3 regions of the Paenibacillus sp. 23TSA30-6 genome follow, and region 2 is predicted to be linked to each of the others. Evidence: a T-box and tRNA genes for the amino acid it is inferred to sense, from the RefSeq annotation. Region 2 holds a T-box; the other regions hold tRNA genes.

Region 1 (4,325 bases), on a different contig from region 2:
GCCCAGGTCTCCCCAAGGCAGTTCTTCAGGGTTGCGGTTAGCCAAAACTTTAACTTCTTTACCGTTAACTTTGAAGAAGCCATCGTGTACTTCTACTTCTCCTTGGAAAGTACCTTGTGTTGTATCATATTTCAACAGATGTGCCAGCATTTTGGAATCTGTCAAGTCATTAATTGCTACTACTTCAATACCTTCCACGTTTTGAATCCGGCGGAAAGCAAGGCGTCCAATACGTCCGAAACCGTTAATACCAACTTTAACTGTCATGAGTGAGTTCCTCCCAAAGTTCGTTTAGTTTATATATTCAAGACAGACCCGAAAGCCCGTCAAGACAACACAATTAATAAATCCGTATTAACCATTCAAATAATGGCTTACAATTTCAGCAGCAGCGCCTTCGTCGGTGACAAGAATATCTTCCTGCCCGAAACGCAGCACTGCATGAATAGCGGCCGCCTTGCTCTTACCTCCAGCTACGCCTAGAACCGTCTCGGTACGCCTGATATCCTCCAAACGGAGTCCAAGCGTCAGCATTTTGTGAACAACGACGCCGTCTTCGTTAAAATAATAGCCAAACGATTCGGCAACCGCGCCCTCACTGCTGATCTGGGCAAAGGTTTCGGGGTCAAGCTTGCGTCTGCGTGCCATCGCTATAGCGTTGCCTATCCCGTGAATGATGATCCGACTCTCTCGAATCAGGCTCAAAATATCCTGAATATTCGTATCTTCAAGCAGGGAGTTGTAAGCATGATTGCTGAGCAAATCCGGTACATGGAGCAGACGGTATTGTGAGCCGACCTTACGAGCCATTGTGGAAGCAATTGTGTTCGCCTGCATTTCCATGCTTTCTCCCAAACCCCCACGTGCCGGTACGAACCATCCGCCCTTAAGTGGGCCATTAGCAGGTAGTGTCAGTTGGTCCGCCACGTCGGCAATCGTCGTGCCACCTGTTACGGCGACCACATCCTCGTCGTCCATAACGCCCAGCAGCGCTTTTGCCCCAGCACGGCCCAGCTCCTGCTTCGTTAAAGGAGAAGCATCCGAATCCCCTGGAACGACAACCACCTTCCTCAAACCATAGGCTTGGCGAATCTGATCCTCCAATTGGGACAGGCCGAACAAGTTGTTCGCAATCGGCTCCAGCTGTTCCAGCAGATCCAGTCCTGCTTTGCTCACCTTCATGCCCACACTCTCAATCTCAATCAGCCCTTGGGCTTTAAGAAGATCGGTTTCGGCGCGCAACACGCGCTCGGTCATGTTTAGTGAAGCCGCCAGCGTTCTGCGTCCAATAACATCGGACAGCATAATCTGATGCAGGATTGTGTACCTTTTTTTCAAAACATCCATGAGGTCGGGCAGAAGCTGCTTCTGTATTTCTAATATCTTTCGCATGCTTTCCACTCCCGCACACTTCTAAGTTCTGTCTCTAATGCTATATCACTAACTGGTCTTAAAACGTCCCGGGTTAACTTTTTAAGTCCCACGTATATCTTAACCAATATTTGCTCTACATGCAAGTCTATCTGAACCTATATTTCTCAACTTTTTATGTGAATATGCGCACGTAATAAAAGCTTGCAATTCAATGCCGTATATCATATAATCATCTTTGTTTCCAATTAGCTGTGCGCCCGTGGTCCAACGGATATGACGTAGGCCTCCGGAGCCTGAGATCGAGGTTCGATTCCTCGCGGGCGCGCCATTTTTATGAATGTTTAAAGCTTCTATATACTATTTTAACCAACTAGAGCGCAGAGGGCTCTTTTTTTTGACCATTAGTTTGACTTTCTTTGACTTTTTGTTTGAAATTGTTTATCATGTGGTTAATACGGTAACAGTTTATAAATAGGGACGTGTAATCGGCATGTCCACCAAATCCATTAACGATATTAAAGGGAGGTTTTTTGACGTGAGCTATGTTCCTATGGTAGTAGAACAAAGTAACCGCGGCGAACGCGCCTATGACATTTATTCCAGACTGTTGAAGGATCGCATTATTTTGTTGGGCTCGGACGTCAATGACGTTGTAGCCAACTCTATTATTGCGCAAATGCTGTTTTTGGCTGCCGAAGATCCTGAAAAAGACATTCACTTGTATGTTAACAGCCCTGGCGGTTCGATCACAGCCGGTATGGCCATTTTCGATACGATGCAATATATTAAACCTGACGTATCTACGATTTGTGTAGGTATGGCGGCTTCCATGGGTGCGTTCTTGCTGAACGCAGGTGCCAAGGGCAAACGTTTTGCTTTGCCAAACAGCGAGATTATGATTCACCAACCGCTGGGTGGCGCGCAAGGTCAAGCAACGGATATTGAAATCCGCGCCCGCCGCATTCTGAAAATGCGCGACAAATTGAACCGCATTCTCGCAGATCGCACAGGCCAACCACTGGAGCGCATTGAAAAAGACACCGACCGTGACTATTTCATGTCCGCAGATGATGCCAAGGAATACGGTATTATTGATAAAGTGCTAACTAGCTCCTCTCCAGAAGGTGTATAAGAGAACGAATTATTGTCTCTGAATAGCTGGTAAACCAAAAAAGCTGCCTACCGGATAATTGTTTCCGGTAGGCAGCTTTTTTTGGGTTTACTGTTCTTTTGGGTATAAATAATCCAAATGATTCATCTGTACTACTCATTCTGTCCAGCAAAAGGCTTGCTGCCTTGAGGCAACAATTGACCAAACGAATAAGTGAACTCAGGAATACCATACGCATAAGGCCCATACTCATACAAGTCAAACACAATCGTCACACCGCTATTCGTTACATAAAAATTTGGATTAGCCGCAATATCCTTGAAGCCACCAAAGCCGCCTTCATTCACCATTGGACCATTAATTTTTTTCTTCAGGTCGCTATTAAGAAACTGTTTGTAATTAGGATTGGCCTTCAGCACGTCAGACAATTGCAGCAATTTCCCATCAGCGAGTGAGAACGTATATCCTTTACGGGCCGTCATACCATGAGCACCAGCCGTATCGGAGTAATCCTCCATAATGATGCTCAAAATCCCTTGTTGGTTATGGGCAATAGCAAAATCATTACTGAAAGTATACGGTCTTTCTACTGTAGGTTCACCCTCTGCTACTTGCTTTTTGCCTGCTGCCAGTACTCCCTCCGCTTGCTTTTTGAGCATACTATTAATGGCCTGCTGAGCTTCAGGGTTTAGCTGGCCACCGCTGATTTGCGGGTACTTAACCTTGTAGGAAACCTTTGCATCACTCGAAGCCGGAAGAGATTGGGACGTAATCGTGATCGGATTTAGCTTGCTTTTACTCAATGTTACTGTTTTCTGAGCTGCATTCCACTGAGCATCGATACCCAGATAGTCTTTCAGCAGACTCATAGGAATGTACAGCTTCCCGGCGATCTGTTTGGCGATCATACTACGCGTGCTGATTCCGTTAACATTGACATAGGTATACGAGGAAGAGGACATGACGAAAAGCTTGTTGTACCCACTACCTACGGTATAAGTCGCTGTTTTGGCATCATAACTCACCGGAATCCCCAGGCTGTCCCGCAATGCTGCTACGGGAATCAATGTGCTTCCGTTCACCTGAATCCCTTTGGTGGCCAACGCTTTACCATTCCATTGGATAGAAACACCTGGTTGCTGTGCTGTAGTCTGTTGTTTGGATGAAGCTGCCTCGATATAGGAAACGGGAACAACTGCGACTCCTACTAAAATTCCCGCTGCCAGCAGTGCGGAGCCCCATTTTTTTGTATGCTTGTTCATATGTAGTATTCCTCCTGTTGTAGATGTGTACTGTGTATTGATTACTTTACTTATTATATCTATACCCCAATGTTCGTTGTTTACAATCTGTACACTCTCCGATTTCAATCTGTACATCTAGGGGGCCCAGCTATTACAGACTCATTACAAAATAGTTTCGACATATAAAAAAGCCAGCAAGTCATCCTGCAAATAAAGCAGGACGCTCGTGGCTTCGTTATAATCTGTACGTTAGTTCAATTCGTATTGTGCCGATACTTGGACCTTCACAGTCACTTGACCGGATTGTATTTCTGTTCCGCCGCTTGTATCCAAGAGCGCTTTACTCATAGCAGCCTCACGTTGTGTGAAGATTTGGGCATCTCCCCCATCTACCGTTACGTTCAGGAGAGTTCCAAGCCCTCGTTTGGTTGCCTTCGCTACAGCATTCGCTTTGGATTGAGCATTTCCCAACGCCTTTGCAATAGCTTCTTCTTCATAAGCTGAAGAGTTCTCTACTGAAAAACGCACGTTATCCACGTTGTTCGCTCCGGACTGTGTGGCCCCATCCAGCAATTGACCGATTTTATCCAAATCAC
Region 2 (4,325 bases):
CTGAACCCGGAAATTTACCGTGTAAATCTCAGTGAAAAGGTATGGGGGCTGAAACAAAAGCTGATCGACAGCTATATGCAGCCAGAAGTGGAAGAAAAGGAATAGTTTTAAGAGGCACCCTGCGAATGATGGGGTGCCTCTTTGTGTTTCAGAGCGTGAGAGGGAAATCTGTGTGTTATTTGTAAATCTCCCTCATGACATGCCGCAGCTCAGGTATAATAATGCGCTCCATCGCCAAACGGACGGCTCCACGCGAGCCTGGCATAGAAAATACGGCTGTCCGGCCCACGGTGCCAGCCACAGCACGACTCAATATCGCTGCTGAACCTATATCCTCAGCAAAGCTTAAATAACGGAAGATTTCCCCGAATCCGGGCAGTTCCTTATCCAGCAGAGAGGATACGGCTTCAAATGTGGTATCACGCGGGGAAATACCGGTGCCGCCTGTCAAAAGTACGGCCTCAATGTCATCGCGTTCAGCGGCTTCGGATACGAGCTGCCGGATGCCGTCATAGTCGTCTTTGACGATAACATATCGGACTACCTGATAGCCGTTCGTTTCCAGCAAATCCATCAGTAGGCGTCCTCCGGTATCTGTCTCTACGGTACGGGTGTCGGAGACGGTTACAACCATGCAGCTAACCTGCTGCGGGGCCTCCAGTCGATGCTCCTCTACAGAAGATATATTCATTGCAATGCTCACTCCTCAATCTATGGTTAGACATACTCTTTTTTTACAATAGAGGAACGATCGCGGGTATGCAAGTCAATAGTGGACACGAGGAAGCGGTGTGATTTATTCCCTTGCACGGATGGGTTGGAATATAGTACACTTCCTTACATAAGTCAGGATTTTTTGTTTGGTCATTGATGAAAGCGTGAACAACGGTTGATTAATCTCAATTGTCGGCGGGTAATAATACAGCAGGGTCAACAACAGGGAGGTAATGTATTATGAAACATTCATACCAACAATGCGTGGATGCTTGCCTGGAATGTATGAACGCTTGCAACGTCAGTTATGTGGCGAGCTTGAAGGAATATGATTTGGCTATGCTGCGCGAGTGTATTCGAGTGAGCCGGGAATGTGCAGAAATATGCGGGTTTGCCGCTCAAATGCTGGAACGCGGAACGGAATTTGCCGAGCAAATTTGTGAGCTGTGTGCCAGAGCCTGTGAAGTATGTGCTGCTGAATGCGGTAAGCACGCCCATGAGCATTGCAAGCAATGTGCAGAAGCCTGCCGCCGTTGTGTTCAGGCATGCCGCCAAATGGTGGCTGTGTAATTACATATCATCGAGTCAGCGCCTGAACAGAAAATAAAACATTGCTTTCTACAGGATAGGTTTGTATAATGATGGGAATTAACGTCTTGGAACGGGAGAGTAGCAGGGGAGCCATATCATTACAGCGAGCCGGAAAAGGTGGAAGCCGGTATGAGGCCCAACGTGAAGCGCACCCGGGAGACGGTTGTTCCAACACGGAGTTCCGTTAGTAGTTCAGCCCGGCAGACACCGTTATTTGTCATTGGAGTGAAATCGGCGATTATGCATAGTTCATTGCACAATCCGATTTACGAAGAGTGGTACCGCGGGGATATTGAAGTTCTCGTCTCTTGAATAATTCAAGAGGCGGGAGCTTTTTTTGTTAGATTCTAATGAAAAAAAGGAGAGAAAACCATGCTGTTATCGATCGCTACTCAGGCTATTTCCGCCCATACGGACTTGGAGAAAAAGGAGATTTCCTCTTTATTGGAGGTACCGCCACAACCGGAATGGGGGGATGTAGCGTTTCCCTGTTTTTTGCTGGCTAAAAAGTTTCGGAAGTCTCCACAGCAAATCGCACTGGAACTGGCGGAGGCCATAACCCGTAAGGAAGGACTGACTGCTTCGACATCAGGAGCCTATGTCAATATAACACTGGGGCGTTCCGTTCATATTCCACTGATGCTGGCTGAATTAAACAAACCAGAATTTTTCAAGCCAGTTCTCGGACACGGACAGCGGGTAGTGATTGATATGTCTTCACCCAATATTGCCAAACCGTTTGGTATCGGTCATCTTCGCTCTACTGTCATCGGCGCTGCACTGTACCGCATTCTCGGGGAAACGGGGTATGTTCCGGTTAGTGTGAATCATCTGGGGGATTGGGGAACACAGTTTGGTAAGCAAATTGCGGCTTATAAAAGATGGGGAAGTGAGGAGCAGCTACAGCAGGATCCGATTGGGGAATCGCTGAAGCTGTACGTGCGTTTTCATGAGGAAGTCGAGCATGACCCGTCTTTGGAGGACGAAGGTCGAGAATGGTTCCGCCGTCTGGAGCATGGAGATACCGAGGCTCAGCGGCTATGGGAGTTTTTTGTTGAAGTCAGCCTGCGTGAATTTGATCGCATGTATCAGCGTCTGAACATTACATTCGACCATGTGCTGGGAGAGAGCTTTTACAATGATAAAATGCAGGCGGTTGTTGCCCAATTAAGGACGAAAGGTTTGCTGGAAGAAAGTGAAGGTGCGCTTGTGGTGCGTTTGGAGGATAAAGGACTGCCGCCTTGTCTGATCTTGAAAAAGGATGGGACTACCATCTACCCGACACGTGATTTGGCTACGGCGATCTATCGTCATGAGGTTATGAAAGCTGATCGGTTGCTGTACGTGGTAGGTGGAGAGCAGCAGTTGCATTTCCGGCAGGTGTTTGCGGTGCTAAAGCGTGCAGGGGAGACATGGGCGGAGCAGTGTGAGCACGTACCGTTTGGTCTGATGCGCTTTGCAGGTAAAAAAATGTCCACAAGACGCGGCAAAGTCGTGAAGCTGGAAGAGGTACTGGATGAAGCGGTAGCCCGCGCTCTATCTATCATCACTCAGAAGAATCCCGATTTACAGGATCAACAGGAAATAGCCGAGGATGTCGGCATCGGGGCGATCATTTTTGGCGACTTAAAAAATAACCGCCTGAACGAAGTGGATTTCTCATTGGAAGATGCATTAACCTTTGAAGGTGAGACAGGGCCTTATGTACAGTATACCCATGCTCGTATACGCAGTCTTTTGGAAAAAGCTCATGCTGGCACTGGTACGTTGGCTGGTTCTAGTATAGATGTTCCCGCGGGGGAACGTCATGCACCTGATTCAACGTATACATCAGATGAAATGCTGGGGGATGCAGGCTGGGCGCTGCTTAAGCAACTGGTTCGTTATCAGGGTCAACTGGTGCGTGCGGCTCGGCAACTGGAACCTTCGGTTATCGCGAGGTTTGCGCTGGATACGGCGCAGGCGTTCAACCGCTTTTACGCCAAGGAACGGATTGTCGATGGTGGGCCGTGGCGCATTCAGTTGGCTGAACAAACTGCTGATATTTTGGCACATACGCTGCAAATTCTTGGTCTGAAAGCACCCTATCGGATGTAGCCAAATGGCCTGAGGAAAAATGCCCGCAAAGTGAGTATCCTTAGAATGTAGCCTAGGACGTGAGCAGAAAAGAGTTAAACGGGTTACACTAACTGTAAGTATCGTAAGCTTTTTTTACAATCAATTTTTGAGTATCTGAAACATTTGTTGATAGTATTGCGTCGATAAGTATAGAAGAAATATAGTAAATATGGAGGTGCATCTCATGAAAAAAAACAAAAGCGTGACAGCAGCTTTGCTGGTGATCTGTTCGTTGGCAGTGGCTACGTCAGCTTCTGCATTTCGTGATATAAAAGGAACAGAGCAGGAGAAGATTGTAAGTTCGCTTCAGAACAAAGGTATTATTCAGGGCATCACGAAGGATAAGTTTGCGCCTGATCAATCACTTACGTATGCACAAGGAGTGCATATGGTTGTTAATGCGATGGATCTTCAAGTTATGCCGGATTTCACGACGGGTTCCTTCGCAAATATTCCGTCTTCGGCATGGTATGCCAAGTCTTACCGGATTGCGGCTCAACACCAAATTCCTTTATCACCGGATATTGATCCAAGCACGCAGATGACAAGAGAACAATTCGCGAATATACTGTACAAAGCGGTTAGTGCGACCGGAGAATATCCAACAGTCCGCATGTACATTAATGTGGCGGATGGCAAGAAGCTGGACCAAGATTCAAGCGAAGCGGTTCAGTTCCTGCTGTTGACCAAAATTGCTAAATTAGATGAAAAGAGCAACTTTAATCCGGAACGTAAAGTAACCCGAATGGAGGCAGCAGAGATGGTCTATAATGCATCCGAATTTGTGCAAAATCATAAACCGATTGAATCCACTCCAGAAAATCCGGCTGAGCCTTCAGATCCGGGCCAGCAAAATGGTATTAGTATGAGTGTAGAGAAGGTGAATGACCAGCAGAACAAGG
Region 3 (4,325 bases), on a different contig from region 2:
GCAGGCGGCTCTATTTGGTCAGGCTTGTTACGAAAAAGGGATGATCAAGAATACTTACGGCACAGGTTGCTTCATGCTGATGAACACGGGCGATCAACCGGTGGAGTCCAAGCATGGACTTATTACGACCATCGCTTGGGGGCTGGAGGAAGGCAAGGTGCAATATGCGCTGGAGGGGAGTGTCTTTGTAGCGGGTTCGGCGATTCAGTGGCTTCGTGACGGTCTGCGTATGTTCCGTGAAGCCAAAGACAGTGAAGCCTATGCAGCCCGCGTTCCCTCTTCGGAAGGGGTGTATCTGGTACCTGCTTTTGTCGGACTAGGCAGTCCTTACTGGGATAGCGAGGTGCGTGGAGCGATGTTTGGCCTGACACGGGGCACGACAAAGGAACATTTTATCCGCGCAACACTGGAGGCACTTGCTTACCAGACGAAAGACGTGCTTGCCGCGATGGAAATTGACTCCGGTATTGCAGTGAAGACGTTACGGGTGGATGGGGGAGCCGTGCTGAACAATTTCCTGATGCAATTCCAGAGCGATATTCTGGATGCCACAGTAGAACGGCCTGTGATCCATGAGACGACGGCACTCGGAGCCGCATGTCTGGCAGGTTTGGCGATTGGATATTGGAAGAGCATGGATGAGCTGCGCAAGCGTGTGAAGGTGGAGCGGTCTTTTGCCCCCGCTATGGATGAAGAAACGCGCAGCAGTTTGTATGAGGGCTGGAAAAAGGCCGTGAATGCGACGATGGCCTACAAATGAGTGTTGTAACCGTGAAAAAGAAGGCTGCTCTTTGCAGAGCGGCCTTTGTCATAGTTTTAAAGAGGAATTACGCTCAAATATCCTGAAATTCTAGTATAACGGGACAGTGATCGCTGCCTGTAATATGGCAATCAATCTTCGCATCTGACAACAACGGGCGAAGTCTGTCCGAGACGAGAAAGTAGTCGATTCGCCAGCCGATATTCCGTTCTCTCACCTTCGGCATGTAGGACCACCAGGAATAAACATCCGTTCGGTCGGGATAAAAGTGTCTAAAAGTATCTATAAATCCAGCGCTCAGCAACTGCGACATTCTGTCACGTTCCTCAGGCGTAAATCCGGCATTTCCGTGGTTGGCTTTCGCATTTTTCAGGTCAATTTCCTGATGAGCCACGTTCAAATCGCCGCAAACAATGACAGGCTTCAACGTATCCAGCTGTTGCAGATAGCTGCGGAATCGGTCTTCCCATTCCAGTCTGTAAGGCAGTCTGGACAAATCCCGTTTGGTATTCGGAGTGTACACATTGACCAGATAGAACTTCTCAAATTCCAGAGTAATGATTCTACCTTCCGGCTCTTCATTTTCCTCCAGGCCATAATGTACGGAAAGCGGTTTGATTTTGGTGAAAATAGCAGTGCCAGAATATCCTTTTTTTTCGGCATAATTCCAATACTGCGTGTATTCCTCCATGTTCTCCATGACAATTTGTCCCTCTTGAAGCTTGGTTTCCTGCACGCAAAATATATCGGCATCTGTTTCTTTTACATAGGTATAAAATCCTTTGGTCACACAAGCTCTTAAACCATTGACATTCCAAGATATGATTTTCATTTATTAATTCTCCCTTGCCGTACCAAACATGTAAGCATACTGCTTTATTTCTGTGGCACTTCGTCAGTTCATGCTCGTCGGAAAATATTTAACATTAGATGATAGCATTCTCAGCGTTTTTTTGAAGTGGATACGAACTTTTCTACATTAGAATAGAATATATTTTTTTGTGCGGGGGTTGTGAAACGAAAAAAAGCTCCCTTACGGAAGCTTCTCACGATAACGTCCCAGGAGGGATTCGAACCCCCGACCGACGGCTTAGAAGGCCGTTGCTCTATCCAGCTGAGCTACTGGGACATAAAATTCAAGCGAAGATTAATATATCACATGGATAAAAAAGATTCAAGCTTTATTTCGCATATATCCGGAATTCAGGCTTTCTTTAGCATAAAAATCAAGGTAGCTATCGTTTTTTTCGCCTCATAAAAGGGTATGTTAGAATACAGGTGAATATGTGGAAGACGAGAGGTTGGACTTCGGCCGCTGTTTCTCATATAATCTACAAATACTTTAGCTTGCGGTGGAGAGGGGGTGCCTTTAATAAAGGACTCCAAGGTGACGACAAAAGAAAATAATATTGTTTTGTTTCCGAAGACACTGGATTACTATCAAATTCAACTCACTGTGATGCTTGAAAACGAACGTTACGGAGAGGCGATGGCGATGCTGCGTTTTTTGATGCAATGTCAGGGTCAGGAACAGAAGCAATACGAAGAGTGGGATGCCCTTTTACAATGGCTGGAAGCCGCGTTTCCACAATATGCCGACAGAGGGGCGGAAACGGACGCTGCGGAAGAAGATGAGGTCAGTGAAGCAGAGCTGGCCCGCCGAAATGCGCGCTTCAAGCAGGAGCAGGATGCAGGCTACGGCAACAAGTTGCTACGTATGGCTATGGATGAACCGTTGTCGGAACAGACGATTTTAGCGCTGGAACAACTGTCTTATCTGGATCTGCCGGAAATCGACGATGCGCTGCTTAACTGGATTAAGGAACGGGAAATCCACCCTCTGCTTCAATTCCGTGTTTTGCAGACACTACGACGACGCGGAATGGAAGGGACGATCGAAATCAGCCGGGGAGATGAGAAGGCAGAAATCGAGATTGAGTCTATTCCGTTGCGGCCGGATGAATTTCCTGAACCGATTATGCGTATTCTGGAGCGGGTGGCCGATCAGACTGAAGTGCATGAGCCTACGCTGTTCTATTTTGCGCAGGAGCTATGGTCGCAGTTTGTGATGGCGGTGTACGGTACGAAAGATTACAGGTCAATGCTGGTGGAGGAGGACGGGATGCCGGATATTTGGGCGGCAGCACTCCATCAGACGGTATCGGAGAGTCTGAGCGGCAACAAGGATGAGGAAGAAACCCGTGCTATATATGGCATTACCGATGCGTTGCGCTTCCGTTTTGAGCAGGTATATCGGTCGATGCGTCTATTCGTAGCGGCGGGAATGAACACTCCATAACGGCCGGAAACGGTTACTTGTGAAGCATTCAAGGGGCTGCCCTTGAAAAAGATAGTAATGTTAGATATACTATAGTGGTTATTTTGTGTGCGTTGATCGTATGAAAACTAAGTGAAGATTTTGTTGGAGGGGAAAGCATAAAATGAAAGCAACTTGGGAGAAAATAGAGAAGAACCTTGGGGTTCTTGAAGTTGAGGTTGACGCGGATCGTGTAGCCGCTGCACTCGACAAAGCTTTTAATAAAGTGGCTAAACAAGTAAGTGTACCAGGATTCCGTAAAGGTAAAGTACCACGTCCTATTTTTGAAAAGCGTTATGGTATTGAAAGCTTGTATCAGGATGCAATTGACTTTCTGCTGCCAGAAGCCTACAGCCAAGCTGTAGAAAAGACGGATATTTTCCCGGTAGACAGCCCTGACGTTGAAATTGATCAATTCGCTAAAGGCGAATCTTTCAAATTCAAAGCCAAGGTTACTGTTAAGCCTGAAGTGACTTTGGGTGAGTACAAAGGTGTAGAAGTGCCTGTAAGCAAACTCGAAGTAACTGACGAAGAGCTGGCTCAAGAGCTGGAGCGTTTGCAACAACGTCATGCCGAGCTGGTTGTCGTTGATGAAGATGCTGCACAATCCGGCGATACGGCTATTATCGACTTTGACGGTTCCGTGGATGGCGTTCCATTCGAAGGCGGACAAGCTGAGAAGTATTCTCTGGAGCTGGGCTCCAATACGTTCATTCCTGGCTTTGAAGAGCAAGTGATCGGTTTGCACACAGGCGATTCCAAGGACGTTGAAGTAACGTTCCCTGAGAACTATCATTCGGCTGATCTCGCTGGCAAACAAGCAGTCTTCAAAGTGAAAGTTCATGAACTGAAACGCAAAGTTCTTCCTGAGCTGGATGATGAATTTGCTAAAGACGTAAGCGAATTTGATACACTGGGTGAATTCAAGGAAGACTTGAAAAAGCAACTGCTGGAGCGTAAGGAAAACGAAGCTAAAGCTGCCCGTGAGGGTGCGGTAGTTGAGAAAGTTGCTGATAACGCAACAATCGACATTCCTGAAGCCATGATCAAAAGTGAAGTGCAAAATATGGTTCGCGATTTCGACAACCGTCTGCGCAGCCAAGGCATGAATCTTGAAATGTTCCTCGGATTCTCCGGCCAAAGCCAGGAAGATCTGGAAGCGCAAATGAAAGTGGATGCTGAGAAGCGTGTACGCAACAACCTCGTGCTGGAGCAAGTGGCAAAAGCGGAAAACATCGAAGTTTCCGA

The links. The T-box of region 2 lies ahead of argS (arginine--tRNA ligase). A T-box ahead of a tRNA ligase gene usually reads a tRNA of that ligase, here a tRNA-Arg.
Region 1: it encodes a tRNA-Arg, which carries the amino acid that the T-box ahead of argS (arginine--tRNA ligase) is inferred to sense. The anticodon was not compared.
Region 3: it encodes a tRNA-Arg, which carries the amino acid that the T-box ahead of argS (arginine--tRNA ligase) is inferred to sense. The anticodon was not compared.

Annotation. Positions count from the first base shown of each region.
Region 1 covers NZ_SLTL01000025.1:24,389-28,713, reverse strand. The annotation lists gene gap (type I glyceraldehyde-3-phosphate dehydrogenase) at 1-267, opposite strand, end outside; gene E0698_RS20060 (sugar-binding transcriptional regulator) at 355-1,392, opposite strand; tRNA gene E0698_RS20055 (tRNA-Arg) at 1,628-1,702, shown strand; gene clpP (ATP-dependent Clp endopeptidase proteolytic subunit ClpP) at 1,910-2,506, shown strand; gene E0698_RS20045 (DUF3298 domain-containing protein) at 2,638-3,747, opposite strand; gene E0698_RS20040 (SIMPL domain-containing protein) at 3,979-4,325, opposite strand, start outside.
Region 2 covers NZ_SLTL01000002.1:113,414-117,738, reverse strand. The annotation lists gene E0698_RS02370 (nicotinate phosphoribosyltransferase) at 1-105, shown strand, start outside; gene E0698_RS02365 (MogA/MoaB family molybdenum cofactor biosynthesis protein) at 176-691, opposite strand; gene E0698_RS02360 (four-helix bundle copper-binding protein) at 955-1,284, shown strand; T-box leader at 1,363-1,617, shown strand; gene argS (arginine--tRNA ligase) at 1,678-3,402, shown strand; gene E0698_RS02350 (S-layer homology domain-containing protein) at 3,608-4,325, shown strand, end outside.
Region 3 covers NZ_SLTL01000029.1:46,156-50,480, reverse strand. The annotation lists gene glpK (glycerol kinase GlpK) at 1-760, shown strand, start outside; gene E0698_RS21505 (exodeoxyribonuclease III) at 834-1,592, opposite strand; tRNA gene E0698_RS21500 (tRNA-Arg) at 1,816-1,889, opposite strand; gene E0698_RS21495 (hypothetical protein) at 2,124-3,059, shown strand; gene tig (trigger factor) at 3,202-4,325, shown strand, end outside.